One region of the Paraburkholderia sp. GAS38 genome, then DNA from elsewhere that is predicted to be linked to it. Evidence: riboswitches for the same ligand, from Rfam matches in the RefSeq annotation. Region 1 holds a riboswitch; the other holds the start of a gene.
The links. A riboswitch is a leader RNA that binds a small molecule or an ion and turns the genes downstream of it on or off. The one in region 1 is predicted to bind glycine.

Region 1 (10,684 bases):
CAACCGGGGGGGTCGCGAGGCCGCGCCCGTGATGCAGACGCTCATGCGGATCGCGCGGCCCGAGGACATCGGCGGCATCGTGACTTTTCTGGCCTCGGATGACGCGCGCTGGATCACCGGCGAGACGTTATACGTCGACGGTAGATCGAAGTTCTAGCCAGTTAATTTAATTAGCAATCTTAATTAGCAACCCTACCGCACTACTCGACCTACGGCGAAGTCATCACCGCGCCTGACTACGCGGTCGTGAAGCATCCGAGCGGCGATCAGACCGGCCGCGAAGCGGCAATGGAATTTGTCCTCAAAGGCCTGGAGAGCGGCGCACTCGAACCGGTGATCGATCGTACCTTCAAGTTCGACGATATCCTGGACGTCCACTGCCATCTGGAGGAAAACGGCCAGTTCGGCAAGATCGTCGTGACCGTGTGACCGCCATAGGGCGCCCGCGCGACCCATGGCCGATTGTTAGCCGAACGCAAACGGAGTTTTCAGGGAACGCGTATTTATCCGCTGCAACGCAGTCGATATGATGCGTCGAGGGTGTCGTAAAGGGCATCCACACTTCATATCCCGTTGTGCCGCACGCCGCCACGACGGGCATTGGCGTCTTCTCGCCGCGCTGCGGCAGGGGTGCCGAAGTGCATCGAGGCAGCACATCGTTACAGTCCGTTCTGTCCGCGAGGATAGAGCCAAACAAAGGATTCGACGTGAACGGAACAGGAACCGGGTCAGACTTCGCGGCCACGCATCAACGGACCGCGCCGCGCAATCGACGCCTGAAGGCCGACTCTGCCGACCATCACGACGCCACCGAACGTGCCTTCCCGTCAGGCGGCGAGGCCTTGGCGCCGCCCGCCGGACCGGCGATGGTGTCCACCTTGACGCCTGCCCGCCTTGCGGACCCATGGGCTTTCGTCATTGCCGGACTGAAGGACGCCAAGCACGTGGGGGACGACGCCGAGCCGGTGTCGAACGAAGCGAGCGAAAGCGAATCGAAAGTCAATGCAACCGCGCGGAAAGCCACCGAAGACCTTCGCCAGTCCGCGCAACGCGCCGGGCGCGAATGCACCGGGCGCGTGCGCCGCGGCGCCGCGGCCGATCGTGCACGCGCGCCATCAGCGCTTGCGAAGAGCGCCGTCGTGACTTTTGTCGAGCGTTTCACCGCGAAGTCCGTATCGATTACCTGGCGCGACTCCACTGCGGCCAACTATTGCGAGCAGTTGTGGATTCGCCGCATCGCGCGTTCGCAAGGCGTCTGCGCGCTCACGGGCAACAGCATCGTGCGCGGCGACGCCGTGTATGGACCGGCCGGCCGCACGGCGGCACGTCCGGCCAATGCCGCGCAAATGGTGCTGGCCGAAGCGATCGAGTATCTGGAAGGGGCGGCCTGAAAGAGCGTATAGCTGCGATTCGGTGCGAGCGGTGGACGGTGGGCGGTGGCCCGCTAGCCGCCGCGCGCAGGCCCTCTGCGGCGCTTATCCTGACCCGCCGCTGCACTTTAACGGACACCTCCGCCGCGTCCTTGTAGATGGTCCATTAGTCTCCTCCGCTGCCGTCGCGCGGCACCACACCCCCAGCCATGCATGCGCCCGCATGCTTTCATTCTTCCGACATCCCGCCGTATCACGCCCGATTGGGCTGCGCAGCGCGAACAATTGCGCGCGACACCACTGAGGCATGCCCCCGAAGCATGGCCACCAGCCCACAAAGTCTTTTTCCTTTGCCGCGCGCGCCACTAAATTAGCTTCCAAGGCAGCGACGCAAACGGACATGACGCCACGCACCGCTGCTCCGATTCGCAGGTCACGCGGCGTGCATCCCCACTCCGCAGGCACACCAGCTTTCAACCTCACAGGAGCTTGATCATGACTAATCTGAACGGCAAGACCGCCCTCGTCACCGGCGCTTCCCGCGGCATTGGCCGCGCCAGCGCCCTAGCCCTCGCCAAACAGGGCGCCGAAGTACTGGTGCACTACAGCAGTGGAGAAAAGGAAGCGGATGCGGTGGTCGCCGAAATCCGCGCGGCAGGCGGCAAGGCCCAGAAAGTCGGCGCCGATCTGCGCGCGGCTGACGGTCCGCAGACGCTTGCCAGGCAAGTGCGCGAGATCGTCGGCGCGCGTCTGGATGTGCTTGTCGCCAACGCCGGCATCGCGAAGGCCGCGAGCATCGAAGACACCACCGTCGAAGACTTCGACAACCTGTTCGCCGTGAATGTGCGGGCGCCCTACTTCCTCGTACAGCAGTTGCTGCCGGTGCTGGGCGAAGGCAGCAGCGTCGTGCTGCTGTCCTCGCTGGCGGCGCATGCCGCAGTCGGCGCGCTGTCGGCTTACGCAGCAACCAAAGGCGCCGTCGATACGCTGGTCAAGCACTTTGCCGCTGCACTCGGCGAACGCGGCATTCGCGTCAACGCCGTCGCACCCGGCGTAGTCGCCACCGACATGTCGAGCTTCACCAAGACCGATGCTGGCCGCGATATGACGTTGGGCATGCAGGCGCTCAAGCGTATCGCACAACCCGACGACATCGCCGGCGCCGTCGCTTTCCTCGCCTCCGACGACGCACGCTGGGTGACGGGCGACACGCTGCACGTCGACGGCGGTTCGAAGCTTTGATTGCCGCGGTGAAGAGCTGACAGAGGCTGGCTTTTAGAACTGAGACAGCTTCCATCAATCAGGATGTCGAAATGAACATCAACGGCCTGGGCCGGGGTCAGTCGCCGGTCGCATCGTCGTTTCTGCGCAAATTCTTCAAAGGGCCCATCATGGCAGCAGGTGGATTCGACCGCGAAGGCGCCGAGGACATCCTGCAACGCGGCGACGAACGTTCATATTTCGACTTCCTGCCGTCTGCCGCCTGAACGGCAGCGGCCCGCAGCACCGGTCTCGCCTGGCTCTTGCGCACGGCGATCAACTCAAGGAGTGTTTCCATGTCAAGCAACCTCAACCCGTCAGGCAAGACCGTCAAGGTACCGGGCCCCGATCATCCGATCACCATCGAGCCGAACCCGGCGCGCGTCGTGGTCACGCTTGCCGGCAAGGTGATCGCCGATACGCGCGAGGCGCTGACGCTGCGCGAGGCCGCCTACCCCGCTGTGCTGTACATCCCGCGAAAGGACGTGGACATGACCTTGCTGGAACGCACCGAGCATGCCACGTATTGCCCCTACAAGGGCGACTGCTCGTACTACTCGATTCCAGCGGGCGGCGCGCGCTCGGTGAATGCGGTTTGGACGTATGAGAACCCGTATGCGGCGGTCGAAGAGATCAAGGCTCACGTCGCTTTCTACCCCGACCGCGTCGACGCCATCGACGTGCAGGACTGAGCTCGGCAGCGAGCCGCCGCAAGGACGGCTCGCGCCCCCCGATCAAGGACTATCCATGACCACCCAACCCGTTGTACTCATCACCGGCGCGCTCACCGGCATCGGTCGCGCCACCGCTTTTGCTTTTGCGCGTGACAAGGCCCGTGTCGTCGTCTCAGGCCGGCGCGTGGAAGAAGGCCGGCAACTCGCCGAGGAACTGCGTTCCACCGGCGCACAAGCCGAGTTCGTGCAATCGGACGTGCGCTTCGAAGACGACGTGAGCAAGCTGGTGGACGCCGTCGTCGCACGCTTCGGCCGGTTGGACATCGCCGTGAACGCGGCAGGCACCGAGGGCGAAACCATCCCGGTGCTGGATCAGACACCCGAGCGCTACACGGCTGTGTTCGACACCAACGTGCTCGGCACGCTGCTCGCGATGAAACACGAACTGCGCGTCATGTCGGCGCAAGGCAGCGGCAGCATCGTCAATATCTCGTCGACCATGGGCCTGCGAGGCGCGGCCGGCCTCTCGCTGTATGTCGCCAGCAAGCATGCCGTAGAGGGACTCACCAAATCGGCGGCGCTCGAAGCCGCGGCATTCGGCGTGCGGGTCAACGCCGTCGCGCCCGGTCCTGTTGAAACCGCGATGCTGAACCGGCTCACCGCCGGCGCGGAACGTAAGGCCGGCATGCTCGCGACGGTCCCGCTCAAGCGGGCCGGAACGCCGGAGGAAATCGCTGAGGCGATCGTGTTCGTGGCGTCGGAAAAGGCCAGCTTCATGACCGGCGAAATTCTCAGGGTCAACGGCGGCAGAACCGCTGCGTAACGATCGGCGGTGTCTGTCATGCAGGTTTCGTTCGGCCTGGATAAATTGGTATTTGTTTAGTTATCCGGTTTATTTTTATTGAGCCTTCTGTGTCATTGCTGATGCGTTCTACGGCAGCGATCACCGGCAGCACCGACTCAAGGCGTGCCGTGGCTTCAGGAGAGAATCATGCGTCCCACGGAGTTCTCGCCGCTGAAGTAGCCGCCCCGACGATCCATCAGAACCGGTAAACTCAACCGCACGGCACGCAACGTCATGCGCTCAACGCTCAAGGTGATTACGATGTCCACGCCCGCTTTCCACGAGCTCCCCGCACCGCTCCAGAGTGTGCAAACACGACCGCTGTTCGTGATGCGCCTCGACGTCAAACCGATCGTGACGGTCGGCGCGACGCCGGGACCGTTTCGACGCATCGGTATCGTGCCGTCCGGCACCTTCGCCGGCGAGCGTCTATCCGGCAAGGTGCTGGACGGCGGCAGCGACTGGCAGACCGTGCGCAGCGACGGCAGCACCACGCTCGACGTGCGCCTGATCCTTGAAACCGAGGACGGTGCCCACATCACGATGGCCTATCGCGGCATCCGCCACGGCGCGGCCGACGTGATCCAGCGGCTGGAAAAAGGCGAGAAAGTCGATCCGGCCAGCTACTACTTCCGCATCAATCCGCTCTTTGAAGCACCTGCCGGCAAGTATGAATGGCTGAACCGGGTGGTTGCGATCGGAACGGGCCACCGGTTTGCGGATGGCCCGGTCTATAGCGTGTTTGAGGTTAAGTAGCCCGAGTACGCATGGCGCTTCATAAAGACCCCGCCTCACCCCGAGAACACTTCCACCATCTGCGCGTTAAAGCCGTTCACAAGATCATGCTCGCCCGGTCCGGGGTTACCGCGGAACAACCTGGCGTTCTCGACCAGCACCTCATTGGCGTCGGTGCCGAGAGCGGCAATCGTTTCGTCGATAAACGCATCCAGCGGCATGGCCTGTTCGGCCTCGCGGCTGTTCATCAGATCGGTGCGCACCCACGGCGGCGCGATTTCGAGCACACGTACCGTGGTATCGCGCAGCATGAAGCGTTGCGACATGACATAGGAATGCAGTGCCGCCTTGGTCGACGAATACACCGCCGTCACCGCCAGCGGCACGAACGCCAGCACCGAACTGGTATAGGCGACCACGGCATCGTTCTTCGTCTTGAGATGGTCGATCAGCGCGGAGGTCATGCGGATCGGCCCCATCAGGTTGGTCGTGATGGTGGAGACCATCAGCGCATCGTCGATGCGGCCGGCCGCCGCATCCGTTTGCATCACACCCGCGTTGTTGATCAGCACGTTGAGAGCGGGATACGTCTTGATCAGTTGCGCCGCCACCCGCTCGATGTTCGCTGCATCGGTGATGTCCAGCTCGACTGCCGCCATGCCGGGGTTCGCGGCCACCACCTCGTCGAGATGGCTGCGCCGCCGTCCGCCGATGATCACCTTGTTGCCGCGCCGATGCAGCGCCTCGGCCAGCCCACGGCCAATGCCTGAACCGCCGCCCGTAATAAAGATCGTGTTGCCGCTGAGTTTCATGATGGACTCCTTAAGGATATCGCAGATAGGTTGAGACTGCCGTAATAGTGACTTCAGCGCTCAATCGGGGAACCGGTCGCCGAACATCGGCAGGCCGCTGACCGATTGCGCCGCAGTGACTTCGTCTTGCAGCACGTCCCAGTGTTCGGCGAGCTTGCCGTCCTCAAAGCGGACGACGTCCGCGGCAATCCACGCGGCCGGTCTGCCGCTGCCGGAGAAACGGCCGTGCGCGATCACGTAGTCGCCTTCGGCCACGATCAACTGATTCTCGTAGCGCAGCGTGTCGGGCAGCGTGCGGATCAGCGCAAACAGCCCCTCGCGCCCCGGCGCGATATGCGCACTGTGCTGAATGTAGCGGTCCGACCAGAAGCGTTCGGCCGCCTCATAGTCGCGCTGGTTGAACAACGTATCGAATGCCTCCAGGACGAGGGCCTTGTTTTGCTCCGGTGTCGTTTTGCTCATGTCAGTCTCGATGAACGTGAATGAATCGGATCGCCGCCGCCCCATGTGAGTCAGGTATTGGCGAAGCGGATGATGGAGAAGATAAGCGCGCGCCGCCGCCGGCGGTAGCCATCGGTTTCTGCTATGTCTTATGTATGGGATGCATAGATGGCGACGCGGCGGGTGGGTCACACGTCATACGCCAGGCAGCCGGAGGCCGCCGCGACAAGCCGGCACTAAGGCGCAGGAATCGTGAGGTTCACAAAACAGCGGCGTGCTGTTCGCGCCTGAAATCGGCCATGAGATGTTCGACGACTGCGCGCCCGGCGGCGCGGGTTGCGCGGCCCATCGGAAAGTACGCATGCACCGGGATGTCGGCCGTCTTCCAGTCGACCAGCAGCCGGACCAGCGAGCCATCGGCCAGTTCGCGGCGGCAAGCCCATTCGCTGGTCGAAGCAATGCCGATGCCGGCAGCCGCGGCAGCGACGGCGCCCTCGTTCTCGTTGGTCGAGAAATGCGCGTCGAGGTCGAGCGCCACCTCCTCGCCTGCGCGTGCGAACTTCCAGCCCGTCGGGACCACGGACGCGGGTCCACCCACGATGCGGTGCTGCGTCAGTTGATCGGGCGTCACCGGCACACCATGGCGTTCGAGGTAATCGGGCGAGGCGACGATCACCCGCGCAATCTGCGTGATCAGCGTGGCCGTCGCGCTCGAATCCACCAGACGCCCGAGCCTGATGGCGACATCCACCGCGTCCTTGACGAGATCCTGCGGGCGGTCGCCGAGCAACATCTGCAGACGCAGCGCCGGATGACGTTGGAGAAACGGCGCGAGCCGTGGAATGACTTCGCGGATTGCGACACTGCTGGGCATGCTCATGCGCAACATGCCGCGCAACTCGCTGCCTTCGCGCACGCTCTGCTCGGCATCCTCGAGCGCCATGAGGATCGGATCCAGACGCGACAGGAACTCGGCGCCCGCGTCGGTCAACACGACCGCGCGCGTGGTACGCGTGAGCAGACGCGCGCCCAGGTCGCCTTCCAGTTCGGCGACGATGCGCGACACCTGCGATTGCGACAGCCCGAACTCACGCGCCGCAGCCGAGAAACTGCCGAGACGCGCAACGCGGGTGTAGAGCTTGAGGGCGAGGATGTCCTTCACGGTGCAGGATAGTTGGGTTGGATCAAGGCTGGCGAACCTGACCAAGGCTATACGATTGATGCACCCGGCGCAAATATGCGAACCACCCGCCCCGCTCGGACAGAAAACCGCAACCGCAAAAAAACGCTTGCCGGATTATTTGCGAACGGCTACCGTTACGCCGTTCTACACGCTGTCGCGGGAGAGACTGTCACGCAGAAATGCGGTGACGGCGCCGACGGAGCAACCGCCCCGGAAACTCTCAGGCACAAGGACCGCCCAGCGGGAACATCTGGAGAGCGGCGCTTAACGCGCCCACCGAAGGGGATTTCCGCCCGCCCGGCAACGGGATGCGCGCGGAAAGAAACTCTCAGGTACATGGACAGATGGGGCATGGAAGCCGGCAACGGCCCTGCTCACTCACTCTGGACCATGACATGTCACGCATCGCCATCATTGGCGCCGGCATTACCGGCGTCACGACCGCTTACGCCCTCGCGCAACGCGGCTTCAACGTAACCGTGTTCGAACGCCACCGCTACGCCGCGATGGAAACCTCATTCGCCAACGGCGGCCAGCTATCGGTCAGCAACGCCGAGGTGTGGAACAGCACCGCCACGGTCGTCAAAGGCCTGCGCTGGATGCTGACGCGCGACGCCCCGCTGCTGCTCAATCCGCTGCCGAGCTGGCACAAGTACTCGTGGATGGGCGAGTTCCTGCGGCAGATTCCGCATTACCGTGCCAACACCATCGAAACCGTGCGGCTGGCGATCGCCGCGCGCGAGCATCTGTTTTCGATTGCGGCGCGCGAGCAGATCGATTTCGACCTCGAAAAGCGCGGCATTCTGCACGTCTACAAGACCCGCAAGGAGTTCGATGCAGCAGCGAAGGTGAATGCGCTGCTCAACGAAGGCGGCCTCGAGCGCAACGCGGTGAACGTGGCCGACATTCGCCGCATTGAACCGACGCTCGACGGCGCCTTCCACGGCGGCTTCTTCACGCCCTCAGATTCGACCGGCGACATCCACAAGTTCACCCGCGGCCTCGCGCAAGCGTGCGAGCGTCATGGCGTCGAATTCCGCTACGACACGGAGATTGCGTCGATCACGCGCGATTCCGCCGGCGCCTTCAGCGTCGCCGCGAAGCAGGCGGGCGAGCCGTTTCAGCAGACGTTTGCGCAGATCGTCGTGTGTGCCGGCGTGAAGAGCCGCGCATTCGCGTCGATGCTCGGCGACCGGGTCAACATCTACCCGGTCAAAGGCTATTCGATCACCGTTTGCCTCGACGACGCCGCGAGCCAGCAAGGCGCGCCCTGGGTCAGCCTGCTCGACGACAGCGCGAAGATCGTCACGAGCCGTCTCGGCGCCGACCGCTTCCGCGTGGCCGGCACAGCCGAAATCAACGGCTTCAATCGCGATATCCGCGCCGAACGCATTGCTCCGCTCACCGAATGGACCCGTCGCTACTTCCCGCAGGTGAATACGTCGCGCGTCATTCCATGGGCCGGTTTGCGTCCGATGCTGCCCAGCATGTTGCCAAAGGTCGGCAAAGGCCGCCTGCCCGGCGTGTTCTATAACACCGGACACGGGCATCTTGGCTGGACGCTGTCCGCCGCGACCGCTACGGGCGTGGCCGATGTAATCGCCTCAACGAGAACGCAGCAGGCCTAAGCGGCGAATTCAGGCTGACTCGCCACCGCAAAAGTAAACTTGCGCTCCTCCCTCAATGTGTGCATAATGCATATATGCAGACCGCACACATTGAGGTATTGCCATGACGCAGCGCACAGAAAATCTGCTTGGGGTGCTCGCCCTGCTGGTGACGGACGAGATGAATGCGCAGACCACCGTGGCCGCGCTCGCCGGTCCCACGGCGCGCGCCATCCTCAATGCGGTGGGCCAGTATCCGGATTCCTCCATTGAAGTGCTGCGCGATGCGGTCGATCTGTCGCATCCGGCGGCCGTCCGCGCGGTGGCGGGTCTGGTCGAGGCCGGCCTGATCGAAAAGAAACCAGGCGCCGACAAACGCGCGGTGGCGCTCGCGCTGACCACTGCTGGCCGGCGCGAAGCGAAGCGCATGCAGACGGCGCGCGAACGCATGCTGCAGCGCGTGGTAAGCCGGCTCGACGACGACGAACGGGTCGTGTTCGAAGACCTGTTGATCAAGATTCTCTGGCATGAAACGCGCGACCCTGCGCATGCCATGCAGTTGTGTCGTCTATGCGACGACGGTCCGTGCCTCGCAGCAGGTTGCCCGGTCGAATGCCGCGAACAGGGCTTGCCGATGCCCGAACGGAGCGGCTCATGAATCCCGCGACGCCGGTGCGCTGGCGTGCGATCGGCGCGCTGACCGCCGTGTCGGCGCTGGCGCAGATCGGCCAGTTCGGGATCGGCTTTATGGTGTTGCCGGTCTGGCTGGCGCATCACGGCCTCGACGCACCGCGCGCGGGGCTGTTTTCCGCTGCCCAGTGGGCCGGCATGGTCGCGGGGCTGCTGGCGGCGCCGCATCTGGCGGAGCGAATCGGTGCAAAGGCAACCGTTACGCTGGGGCTTGCGGCGAGCATCGTCGCATTCGCAACGATAGGCTGGCTGGCGTCGCCGTGGTGGCTGATTCCCGGCATGCTGACCGGACTCGGCATCGGCCTGCGCTGGATCGCCAATGAAACCTGGTTGTACAGACTAGTGCCCGAGCGGGCCAGTGGCCGGGTGGTCGGCATTCATGAAGCGCTGATCGCAGCGGCCGGTGTAATCGGGCCGGCTCTTGCAACGTGGTGCGCCGTCGATGGCCGCATCACCTTTGGTGCGGGGGCCTTGTTCACGTTTGCCGCGGCGATTCCGCTATGGTTGACCGCTGACGAGTCGCGCCGCCCCAACGCTGCGCGCTCAAGCGGACGTCCAGCGAATCCGCTCGCTGCGCCAACAACGCCGCAGACCCGCGAGCTAGCCCTGCAACCTCACTTACCCGCACACCTCGCAACCGAACCTGCCAAGGCGAGGTCCCAAACAACGGCAATCGGCCCGCTCGTCTGTCTCGGCATGGTGGTCGTGGCATTCGGTGGTCTCGGCGACGGCGCGCTCTACGGCCTCTTTCCGCTCTTCGCCGACGGACGCGGACTCAGCGCGACACAAACCGCTACCCTGCTCACCTGCTTCGGTATCGGCGGGATGGCGTTGCAGTTTCCGGTTGGCTGGTTCGCCCAGCGCGTCAGTCTCGCCGCAGCGGTCGTCGTCTGTGCAGCAGCAAGCGCGCTCGCAGTCGTGTCGTTCGCCCTGGCCGCGCCTGCGTCGGGGCTGCTGGCGGCGAGCGCAGTCTTGCTGGGTGGAATGAATAGCGCCTTTATCACGCTAGGGATGTTCGCCGCCGCAAGCGGCGATAAAGCCGCCTTGACCCGCAACATGCGGCTGGTT
Region 2 (10,684 bases), on a different contig from region 1:
CGGCGGCACCAGCCCGGACGACTATAGCGACTACGAAATCGCCCGCGCCGTCGTCTATATGGCGAACAACTCGGGTGGCAACCTTGCCGAACCGCCGGTGCCGACCGCGGCGCAAGCCGCTTCAGGTGCGGCAGCGGCAGCGGCAGCAGCTCCCGCGTCCGGCGCCACGGCGGATGCAGGCGCGGCGGCGTCCCAGGCGGCGGCCGCGCTCGCCGCCATTGCCAGCGCACCGGCAGCCGCGCCCGCGGGCGCCACGCAGAGCGCCGACAACGCGCAGGCCGGCAAGGCGCTCTACGAGCAGGTTTGCCAGGCGTGCCACGCCGCCGGCGTCCTCAATGCGCCGAAGTTCGGTGACAAGACCGCCTGGGCGCCGCGCCTCAAGGATCCGATGGACACGGTCTACAACTACGCCCTGCACGGCAAGGGTGCGATGCCGCCCAAGGGCGGATCGAACGCGTCGGATGCGGACGTGAAGGCCGCCGTCGATTACATGGTCAGCGCGGCCAAATAAGCGGCGCGCGAGTTTCGCGCGTCGTCGCAGCAGGAAAGCAAAAATCCCTGCCCCGTAGCAATACGGGCAGGGATTTTTTACATGCTGACATCGGGCGACGGACTAGTAGCCGGCGCAGCAAACGCATGAATGAACGCCAGGGCAGGCGTCGACCGTGCCAGCGTCTCGAAGCGCTCGCGCAGTGCGGCGGGCGTCAGCCACGGATAGCTCAAGCCGTCCTGCAACGCCGCGAGCAAGGCGCCATCCGGATCGGGCACCACGTCCATCCGTGCAATGTGGATATGGAAGTGCGTCACGTGCCATTCATCTGTCGCTGCGTCGAAACCAAACGTCCACCGGTACACGCCGTGCCCGACGCGCAGCGCGTCCGCGGCCGGCTCGCGCATCAGCACGAGCCACGGCAACGCTTCGATCTCGTGGCCGCTCACCGTCAGCGAATCGCACACGTAGTAGGTCCGGCACTGCACGTACTGCGCGCCGAAATCGCTGACCAGCGTCCTGGCGATCGCCGCCGTCCCGACCGTGCTGGCCGGGAACGCAATGTTCGAGGTGGCGAGGGAAAAGGTGAGCACCGCATCGGGCGCGAAGACTTCGGCGATGCGCTCGGCACGCGTGTTGTCCTTTGCGTCGAGATAGGTTTCGAGCGCGCTACGGCAGCGCGCGAGCGGCGGGGTGGTCATGCGGGCGGGTCTCCGTTGAGCAGGCCGCGCCACTGTAGCGCGACACCGCCCGCAAAGCGCCGATGCACCTGCCGCGCACGGGGTCTTGCCAACAAGACCCACCGCGGCCCCCGAATCAAGGCTTCTGCAACAGCGCCTTCAAACTCGCGAGCCGGTCCTTCGGCGACATCGGCGCCTCATCCGCCGTCGGCGGCGGCGCTTCGTCGAGGCCCATTTCGGGAATGAAACGCGACGGCTCGCACACCACCGTCTCCCGCGCGCGCTTTCTCTTCTTGCACCAGTTCAGATGCAAACTGCGCTGCGCACGCGTGATCGCCACGTACATCAGCCGGCGTTCTTCTTCAATGCGTCCTTCGTCGATCGGCGCGTCGTCCGAGCCGCCGCGGTGCGGCATGATGCCTTCCTCGACGCCCACCAGAAACACGTGCGGATACTCGAGCCCCTTCGACGCATGCACCGTCGAAAGCCGCACCGCGTCCGGATCTTCCTCTTTACCTTCGAGCATCGACATCAGCGCGACCGTCTGGATCAGGCCGAGCAGGTTCTTGCCGGTATCCGCGAGACCGTCGGCGTTGTCGTAGCCGGTGGCCTCGGACCCCGCCGCAGGCTCCGGCTTGGTGCCCTTGCGCTTCAACCACTCGATAAACTCCAGCACGTTCTGCCATTTCGACTGCGCCTGGCGCTCGTCGAATGCGTCGTACAGGTACGCCTCGTAGTGGATCGCGTCCATCAGGTCGTTGAGCACCTCGGAGGCCGGATCCTTGTCCGCGCGGTCGGTCAGGCGCTGCATGAAATCGCAGAAGGTGCGCAGCGGTTCCACCTGGCGCACCGACAGCCGCGCCTCGATGCCGCCCATATACACCGCCTCGAACAGCGACACCTTCGCCTGGCCCGCGAACGACCCAAGCGCTTCGAGCGTCGTGTTGCCCACGCCACGCCGCGGTGTGGTGATCGCGCGGATGAACGCGGGATCGTCGTCGGCGTTGGCGATCAGGCGCAGATACGCGCAGATATCCTTGATCTCGGCCTTGTCGAAAAACGACTGCCCGCCCGACAGCACGTACGGAATCCGCTCGCGCCGCAGCACCTGTTCGAAGATGCGCGCCTGAAAATTGCCGCGGTAGAGGATGGCGTAATCGCGGAACTGCGCGCGCCGCTCGAACTTGTGCGCGGACAGACGGAACACTACGGATTCGGCTTCGTGCTCTTCGTCGTTGCAGCCGGTCACGGTGATGGTGTCGCCCATGCCGTGTTCGGACCACAGCTTCTTTTCGAACAGCTTCGGGTTATTCGCGATCACGTTGTTCGCGGCGGTCAGGATGCGCACCGTCGAACGGTAGTTCTGCTCGAGCTTGATCAGATGCAGCTTCGGGAAGTCCTTGCTGAGCTGCCCCAGGTTCTCGAGCGTCGCGCCGCGCCAGCCGTAGATGGCCTGATCGTCGTCGCCCACCGCCGTGAAGGCCGCGCGCGGCCCGGCCAGCAGCTTCACGAGTTCGTACTGGCAGGCATTCGTGTCCTGGTACTCATCGATCAGCAGATAGCGCAGCTTGTTCTGCCAGCGCTCGCGCACCTGCTCGTTCTTCGCAAAGAGCTCGGCGGGCACGCGGATCAGATCGTCGAAATCCACGGCCTGGTACGCGTGCAGCGTCGCCACGTAATTGCGGTAGACGATCGCGGCCTGATGTTCGTCCTCGTTCGCGGCAATCGCCATCGCCTCGTCGGGCATGATCATGCCGTTTTTCCACAGCGAGATGATCGACTGGATCTTGCGGATGAACCCCTTGTCCGTCGAGCCGACCTGTTCCTGGATCATGCCGAAGCAGTCGTCCGAATCCATGATCGAGAACTGCGGCTTCAGGCCGACGTGTTCCGCCTCCTGACGCAGGATCTGCACGCCAAGCGAGTGGAAGGTACACACCGTCAACTGATTGACGGGCACCTTGCGGCCTTCCTTGCCGGGCGTCGTCAGCGTCTTGCCCTCGAGCAGCTTGCCGACGCGCTCGCGCATTTCCGCCGCCGCCTTGTTCGTGAAGGTCACGGCGGCGATGTGGCGCGGCTCGAAGCCTTTGACTTCGATCAGGTGCGCAATCTTCTGCGTAATCACGCGCGTCTTGCCACTGCCTGCGCCGGCAAGCACGAGACAGGGACCGTCGAGATAGCGCACCGCTTCGTTTTGGGCGGGATTCAGGCCTGCGGACATCGTGTGTGGATGGGGTCTTACGGTTGAGGGGGGAACTGCGGCGGCAGGTCGGCTGAGCCGATTCGCGCGAGAGGAGCGATGTTAACACGAAGCCCGCACGCACTCCGCGAGCCGCGCCCCGCGTGCCGTCCGCTCAGTTGGCAACCAGGTTGGCAACTGGGTTGGCTATTTCGCCGGCAACCGGGTTGGCAACCAAGTCGGCAACCTGGTTGCCAACTGAGCCGCCGAAACAGGCCGCACGCGGGACATGCCACAATTACAGGCCGCGCGCCGCCGCCGCGGTGGCAAAGCGGCGCGCTTTTTTCGCAGGAAACTCACATGTCTGCACCGCTGAAAACAGGATTGATGGGTTACGGTTTTGCTGGCGCGACCTTCCACGCGCCGGTGATTGAGCACTGCGGCCGGGCCACCGTCGCGGCGATCGCCACCAGCAAGCCCGAGCCGGCCCGCGCCGACTATCCGCGCGCCACCGTCGTGCCCGATCTCGACGCCCTGCTCGCGCTCGACGACCTCCAGTGCATCGTGATCGCAACGCCGAACGATACCCACTTCGACCTCGCCAAACGCACGCTCGAAGCCGGCAAAAACGTGGTGGTCGACAAGCCGGTCACGCTGACGGCCACGGAGGCCATGACGCTCGCCAATCTGGCGCTGGCGCGCGGCCTCACCTTCGCGCCGTTTCACAATCGCCGCTGGGACGGCGATTTCCTCACCGTTCGCGATCTGCTCGCGAGCGGCGAGTTGGGCCGCGTCACGCACTACGAATCGCACTTCGACCGCTTTCGTCCGGATGTGCGGCCGCGCTGGCGCGAAGAGGCGTCGCGCGGCGGCGGCCTGCTGTTCGATCTCGGGCCGCATCTGATCGACCAGGCGCTTGCGCTGTTCGGCGCGCCGGCGACCGTGTCGGCCACCGTCAAGACGTATCGCGACGGCGGCGGCGCGCCCGACTACGTGCATCTGCAACTCGGTTACCCCGGCCTCGAAGTCGTGCTGCACGCGAGCGCCCTCACCGCTCTCGCGCCGCCGCGTTTCGCCATCGACGGCACGCGCGGCAGCTACGTCAAACGCGAACTCGACACTCAGGAAGATCAGTTGAAAGCGGGGCTGCGGCCTGGCGACGCCGGTTTCGGCGGCGGCAATGCGGCGGGGTTGCTGCGCGTGCTGGACGCGAACAATCAGGAAGTGGAGCGTACTTTGCCCACCCGTGATGGCGACTACGTCGGTTTTTATCAGGCGCTGGCCGCCACGATCCTCGACGGCGAACGCTTCCCGGTCAGGCCGCAAGACGCCGTCGACGTCATGACGATCATCGAACTGGCCGCGCGCAGCGAAGAGGAAGGCCAGCGCCTGCCATTCGAGCGGATTCGCTGAGAACGCGACGCAGGTCGTGGCAAGTCATCGCAAGTTGCGGCTTACATGACGGTAACCGCTGCCAACAGTTCCGAAAGGAACGCTCCGTTACAATATATTGCTGAGTTCAGGTCAGCGTGTAGCAGCGGCTAGCCGTTGCTACACGATATCGATCTGAGCATCGATCACGAAAAGACGACGACTTAGGAGAGTAGGTATGCAACGTTTCATCCGTGCGCTGGCAGGTGTGGCGCTGGTTTCTTCGCTGGCCGCCTGCGTGGTCGCGCCGCCGCCCCCGGCACCGCACCCCGACCAGCATGAAATCGCCATTCAACGCCTGAATCAGGTTTACGGCCGTGCCGACAACCTGAGCCACCGCATCGACAATCATGTCAATCAAGGCTACTACCCGCCCCCGCAAGGCGGCGCATTGCATCACCGCCTCGACGTGATCCGTCAGGAAGCGCATGACATGGCGGCGCAGCATGGCGGCGGCCTGTCCGGCGACGAACAGCGCGTGCTGAACCAGGAACTCGACGGCGCAGCGCACGCAATCGGCGAGTAAGCCTCTCGGCAATCTGCTGTGAAAGCACAGGCGCGGGGATCATTCCCCGCGCTTTTTTTTGGCGTGCGCCGTGTGCATCGCACCACCGCGCCGTCCTCTCAAGCCTCCATTTGACAAGCCTCCGGGCCTCGCGTACATTCGCCGCACGCGTCGGGAGAGCGCGCTGGCCGCATTGTTTTTCGCAGGCCGCGCCGCCGAAGGGGCACACCCGCAAACTCTCAGGCAAAAGGACCGACCGCGTCGAAGAACCCGTCTGATACCGGCATCGTCCGGGCTTCCATCAGGCACCGGTTTTTCGCACTCTGGAGAGCGGCAGTAGCCAGCGGCATAGGACATCGTCGATGCCAGGCAGGCTGCCCACCGAAGGGGCGCGCGTTTCGCCGTCACGGCTTGCAAAGGCTTGCAAACCCGCACGGCAGCGCAATCTCTCAGGTATCGAGGACAGAGGGGTCATGCATGGCATCGCTCGCAGGCATTTTGGCCGCGAGGGATCAAGCCGCATGGCCTTTTTGTATCCGTCGAGATTGCCTGAGGCCCTGATGACCGAACTCAAACACACCCCGCTTAACGCCACCCATCGCGCGCTGAATGCCCGCATGGTCGATTTCGGCGGCTGGGACATGCCCGTCAACTACGGCTCGCAGATCGACGAACACCGCGCCGTGCGCACCGACGCCGGCATGTTCGACGTGTCGCACATGTGCGTCGTCGATTTCCAGGGCGAGCGCGTGCGCGCCTTCTTCGAACACGCCCTCGCCAACAATGTCGGCAAGCTGCAAACCCCGGGGCGCGCACTCTACTCCTGCCTGCTGAACCCGGATGGCGGCGTGATCGACGACCTGATCGTCTATTTCTTCAGCGAAGATCACTTCCGCCTGGTCGTCAACGCCGGCACGGCCGAGAAGGACGTCGCCTGGTTCGGCAAGCTGAACGCCGATGGCCACTACGGCCTCACCATCACGCCGCGCCGCGATCTGGCGATCGTCGCCGTGCAGGGACCGAACGCCCGCGAAAGAGTCTGGCAAGTCGCACCGTCCAGCCGCACCTCCACGGAACTGCTCAAGCCCTTCAACGCGGCCATTGTAGACAACACGCCGTTCGGCGAGTTGATGATTGCCCGCACCGGCTACACCGGCGAAGACGGTTTCGAAATCGTGCTGCCGGCCGCCTCCGTCTGCGAGTTCTGGGACGCGCTGCAACGCCAGGGCGTGCGCCCGGCCGGTCTCGGCGCGCGCGACACGCTGCGTCTCGAAGCCGGCATGAACCTCTACGGCCAGGACATGGACGACAACGTCTCGCCGCTGGACGCCGGTCTCGCCTGGACAGTGGACCTGACGTCGCCGCGCGACTTCGTCGGCAAGTCGAAGCTCGAAGCCGACGGTTCGCAAGCCGCTTTCGTCGGCCTGATCCTGCAGAAGGAAAACGGCAAGGCGGGCGGCGTGCTGCGCGCCCATCAGAAGGTCGTCACGCCGCACGGCGACGGTGAAATCACCAGCGGCACGTTCTCGCCGACCATGCAGGAATCCATCGCCTTCGCGCGCGTACCGAAGGACGTGAAACCCGGCGATATCGTCCACGTGCAAATCCGTGACAAAGCCCTTCCCGCAAGCGTGGTAAAACTGCCGTTCGTGCGCAACGGCAAGGTGCTTGCGGTTTAAGCGGCTCCGTCGCGTACGCCCCCTCTTTTAAGCTATTCCCGAACACACCGCATAGGAGCATCCGATGAGCATCCCGGCCGATCTGAAATACACCGAATCGCACGAATGGGTCCGCACCGAAGCAGACGGCACGCTGACGGTCGGCATCACCGACCACGCGCAAGAAGCGCTCGGCGACATCGTCTTCTTCGAAGTCCAGGAACTGGGCAAGACCGTGACCGCCGGCGACACCGTCGCGGTCATCGAATCCGTGAAAGCCGCTTCCGATATCTACGCGCCGGTCTCGGGCGAAATCATCGAAGCCAACACGGCCGTGGCCGACACGCCGGACTCCGTCAACAGCGCGCCGTATGAAAGCTGGCTGTTCAAGATCAAGCCGGCCGCCGACGCCACGCATGACCGCCTGATCGACGCCGCCGCTTATACGAAGTCCATCGGCGCCTAAGAGGCATTCAACACTCGTATCAACCGTCAGGTGCGGCGTCCGACGAACGCGGACGGCCGCACCGCCAGGAACACCCCATGAAGCTCGAACACCCGGATCGTCTGATGAACCGCACTCCTCTCTCGCTCGCCGCGCTCGAAGTGCATGATGCCTTCGCTGAACGGCACATCGGCCCGGACTCGGCCGACCAGCAAGCGATGCTCGAAGCCCTCGGCTTCGCGTCGCGCGCCGCGCTGATCGACGCCGTGATTCCGCAGACGATCCGCCGCAGCGAAACGCTGCCGCTCGGCCCCTTCACGCAGCCGAAGAGCGAAGCCGAAGCGCTCGCCGCGCTGCGCGAACTGGCGGACAAGAACCAGGTGTTCCGCTCGTATATCGGGCAGGGCTATTACAACGCGCACACCCCCACGGTGATCCTGCGCAACGTGCTCGAAAATCCGGCGTGGTACACGGCTTACACGCCGTATCAGCCGGAAATCTCGCAAGGCCGTCTCGAAGCGCTGCTGAACTTCCAGCAGATGATCATCGACCTGACCGGCCTCGCCATCTCCAACGCGTCGCTGCTCGACGAGGCCACCGCCGCCGCCGAAGCGATGACCCTGCTGCAACGCGTGGGCAAGCCGAAGTCGAACGTCTTCTACGTCGCCGACGACGTGCTGCCGCAAACCATCGAAGTGGTGAAGACGCGCGCCACGCCGGTCGGCATCGAAGTGAAGGTCGGCCCGGCGGCGGACGCCGCCAACGCCAATGCGTTCGGCGTGCTGCTGCAATACCCGGGCGTGAACGGCGATGTGCGCGACTACCGCGCACTCGCTGAAGCGATCCACGCAGCGGGCGGCCATGTGGTGGTCGCCGCCGATCTGCTCGCGCTCACCGTGCTCACGCCGCCGGGCGAATGGGGCGCGGACGTCGCCGTCGGCAACACCCAGCGTTTCGGCGTGCCGGTTGGCTTCGGCGGCCCGCACGCGGCGTATCTGGCCGTGCGCGACGAATTCAAGCGGCAAATGCCGGGGCGTCTGGTCGGCGTCACGGTCGACGCACAGGGCAAGCCCGCCCTGCGTCTTGCGCTGCAAACACGCGAACAGCATATCCGCCGCGAAAAAGCGACTTCGAACGTCTGCACCGCGCAGGCGCTGCTCGCGATCATGGCCAGCATGTACGCGGTCTATCACGGCCCGCAAGGACTGAAGACGATCGCGCAACGCGTCAACCGCATCGCCTCGTTGCTCGCCGCCGGCGCGAAGAAGCTCGGCTACACGCTCGTCAACGAAACCTTCTTCGACACGCTCACGTTCGAAACCGGCGCCCGCACCCAGGCACTGCATGACGCCGCGACCGCCAAGCGCATCAACCTGCGCCGCGTGAGCGATACGCGCGTCGGCATTTCGATCGACGAAACCACCAAGCGCAGCGATCTGGCCGATCTGCTGGCCGTGTTCGCCCAAGCGGCGTTCGTGAACGACGTGCCGCAAATCGATGCGCTCGACGCCGAACTGCCCGCAGAGAGCACCGTGCCGCCCGCGCTCGAACGCACCAGCGCTTACCTGACGCACCACGTCTTCAACCGTCACCATTCCGAAACGGAAATGCTGCGCTATCTGCGCAGCCTGTCGGACAAGGATCTGGCGCTCGACCGCTCGATGATCCCGCTCGGCTCCTGCACGATGAAGCTGAACGCGACCTCGGAAATGCTGCCAGTCACGTGGCCGGAGTTCGGTCAGATTCACCCGTTCGCGCCGGCCGAGCAAACGGTCGGTTACCGCGAAATGATCGATCAGCTCGAGCAGATGCTGGTGGCGGCAACCGGTTACGCGGCGGTTTCGCTGCAACCGAACGCGGGCTCGCAAGGTGAATACGCCGGTCTGTTGATCATCCACGCGTACCACGCCTCGCGCGGCGAAGGGCATCGTAACGTCTGCCTGATTCCCGCTTCGGCACACGGCACGAACCCGGCGTCGGCGCAGATGGCCGGCATGCAGGTCGTGGTGGTGGCGTGCGACGCGCAAGGCAACGTCGATATTGACGACCTGAAGGCGAAGGCCGCGCAACACGCGGACAAGCTCGCAGCCATCATGATCACGTACCCGTCCACGCACGGCGTGTTCGAAGCGAACGTACGCGAAATCTGCGAGATCGTGCATGCGCACGGCGGCCAGGTCTACGTGGACGGCGCCAACATGAACGCGATGGTCGGCCTCACGGCGCCGGGCCAGTTCGGCGGCGACGTCTCGCACCTGAACCTGCACAAGACGTTCTGCATTCCGCACGGCGGTGGCGGCCCCGGCGTCGGTCCGGTGGCCGTGGGCGCGCACCTCGCGAAGTTCCTGCCGAACCAGGTGTCGTCGGGCTACGAGCGCACCGCTGACGGCATTGGCGCAGTGTCCGCCGCACCGTACGGCTCCGCTTCGATCCTGCCGATCTCGTGGATGTACATCGCGATGATGGGCGCGAAGAATCTCACCGCTGCGACCGAAACCGCGATCCTCAACGCCAACTACGTCGCCAACAAGCTCGCGCCGCACTATCCGGTGCTGTATTCGGGCCCGGGCGGACTGGTCGCGCACGAGTGCATTCTCGATCTGCGTCCGATCAAGGAAACCAGCGGCATAACCGTCGACGACGTCGCCAAGCGTCTCGCCGACTACGGCTTCCACGCGCCGACCATGAGCTTCCCGGTGCCGGGCACGCTGATGGTCGAGCCGACCGAATCGGAATCGAAGGAAGAACTCGACCGCTTCATTGAAGCGATGACGGCGATCCGCGAGGAGATCCGCGCCGTCGAGGAAGGCCGTCTGGACCGCGAAGACAATCCGCTCAAGCACGCGCCGCACACCGCAGCCGTGGTGATTGCCGACGACTGGAAGCATGCTTACCCGCGTGAAACCGCGGCGTATCCGCTGCCGTCGCTGATCGCGAAGAAGTACTGGCCGCCGGTCGGCCGTGCGGACAACGTGTATGGCGACCGCAATCTGTTCTGCTCCTGCGTGCCGATCGCGGATTACGCGTAACGCCGCTTCAGCCGCTGTCCTGAACCGCGCACCGCCTGAGGGCAGTGTGCGGTCCTGTCGTTCGTGCCCGGGAACGGCTAACATCACACACCGAATCAGCCCAACGAAGGAGTTTCGCATGGTGCGAAAGGTGCTAATGATGCAAAGCCGAAGCCATTCAGGGCGCATGCCGTCATGGCAGGCAGCGGGAACCCCGCTGGCGCTGCTGCTGGTATGCAGCGCCATCATGCTGCCGGCGCGGCAGGCCCGCGCCGCGATGAATTTCTG

Region 2: it holds a riboswitch for glycine, as region 1 does, so the genes downstream of both, gcvT (glycine cleavage system aminomethyltransferase GcvT) here and P3T42_RS12805 (D-amino acid dehydrogenase) in region 1, are expected to answer to the same signal.

The regions. Positions count from the first base shown of each region.
Region 1 is NZ_JBNDJO010000004.1:508,855-519,538, forward strand. Features, by position in the region: gene P3T42_RS12750 (SDR family oxidoreductase) at 1-157, shown strand, start outside; gene P3T42_RS12755 (zinc-binding dehydrogenase) at 247-429, shown strand; gene P3T42_RS12760 (DUF3331 domain-containing protein) at 708-1,391, shown strand; gene P3T42_RS12765 (SDR family NAD(P)-dependent oxidoreductase) at 1,866-2,612, shown strand; gene P3T42_RS12770 (hypothetical protein) at 2,684-2,857, shown strand; gene P3T42_RS12775 (DUF427 domain-containing protein) at 2,927-3,322, shown strand; gene P3T42_RS12780 (SDR family NAD(P)-dependent oxidoreductase) at 3,378-4,127, shown strand; gene P3T42_RS12785 (DUF3237 domain-containing protein) at 4,410-4,904, shown strand; gene P3T42_RS12790 (SDR family oxidoreductase) at 4,940-5,695, opposite strand; gene P3T42_RS12795 (nuclear transport factor 2 family protein) at 5,756-6,157, opposite strand; gene P3T42_RS12800 (LysR substrate-binding domain-containing protein) at 6,396-7,298, opposite strand; glycine riboswitch at 7,560-7,673, shown strand; gene P3T42_RS12805 (D-amino acid dehydrogenase) at 7,715-8,947, shown strand; gene P3T42_RS12810 (MarR family winged helix-turn-helix transcriptional regulator) at 9,051-9,584, shown strand; gene P3T42_RS12815 (MFS transporter) at 9,581-10,684, shown strand, end outside.
Region 2 is NZ_JBNDJO010000012.1:237,159-247,842, forward strand. Features, by position in the region: gene P3T42_RS26150 (c-type cytochrome) at 1-511, shown strand, start outside; gene P3T42_RS26155 (hypothetical protein) at 589-1,191, opposite strand; gene P3T42_RS26160 (UvrD-helicase domain-containing protein) at 1,307-3,391, opposite strand; gene P3T42_RS26165 (oxidoreductase) at 3,710-4,762, shown strand; gene P3T42_RS26170 (hypothetical protein) at 4,959-5,306, shown strand; glycine riboswitch at 5,448-5,550, shown strand; glycine riboswitch at 5,599-5,761, shown strand; gene gcvT (glycine cleavage system aminomethyltransferase GcvT) at 5,846-6,964, shown strand; gene gcvH (glycine cleavage system protein GcvH) at 7,029-7,409, shown strand; gene gcvP (aminomethyl-transferring glycine dehydrogenase) at 7,487-10,417, shown strand; gene P3T42_RS26190 (alginate lyase family protein) at 10,584-10,684, shown strand, end outside.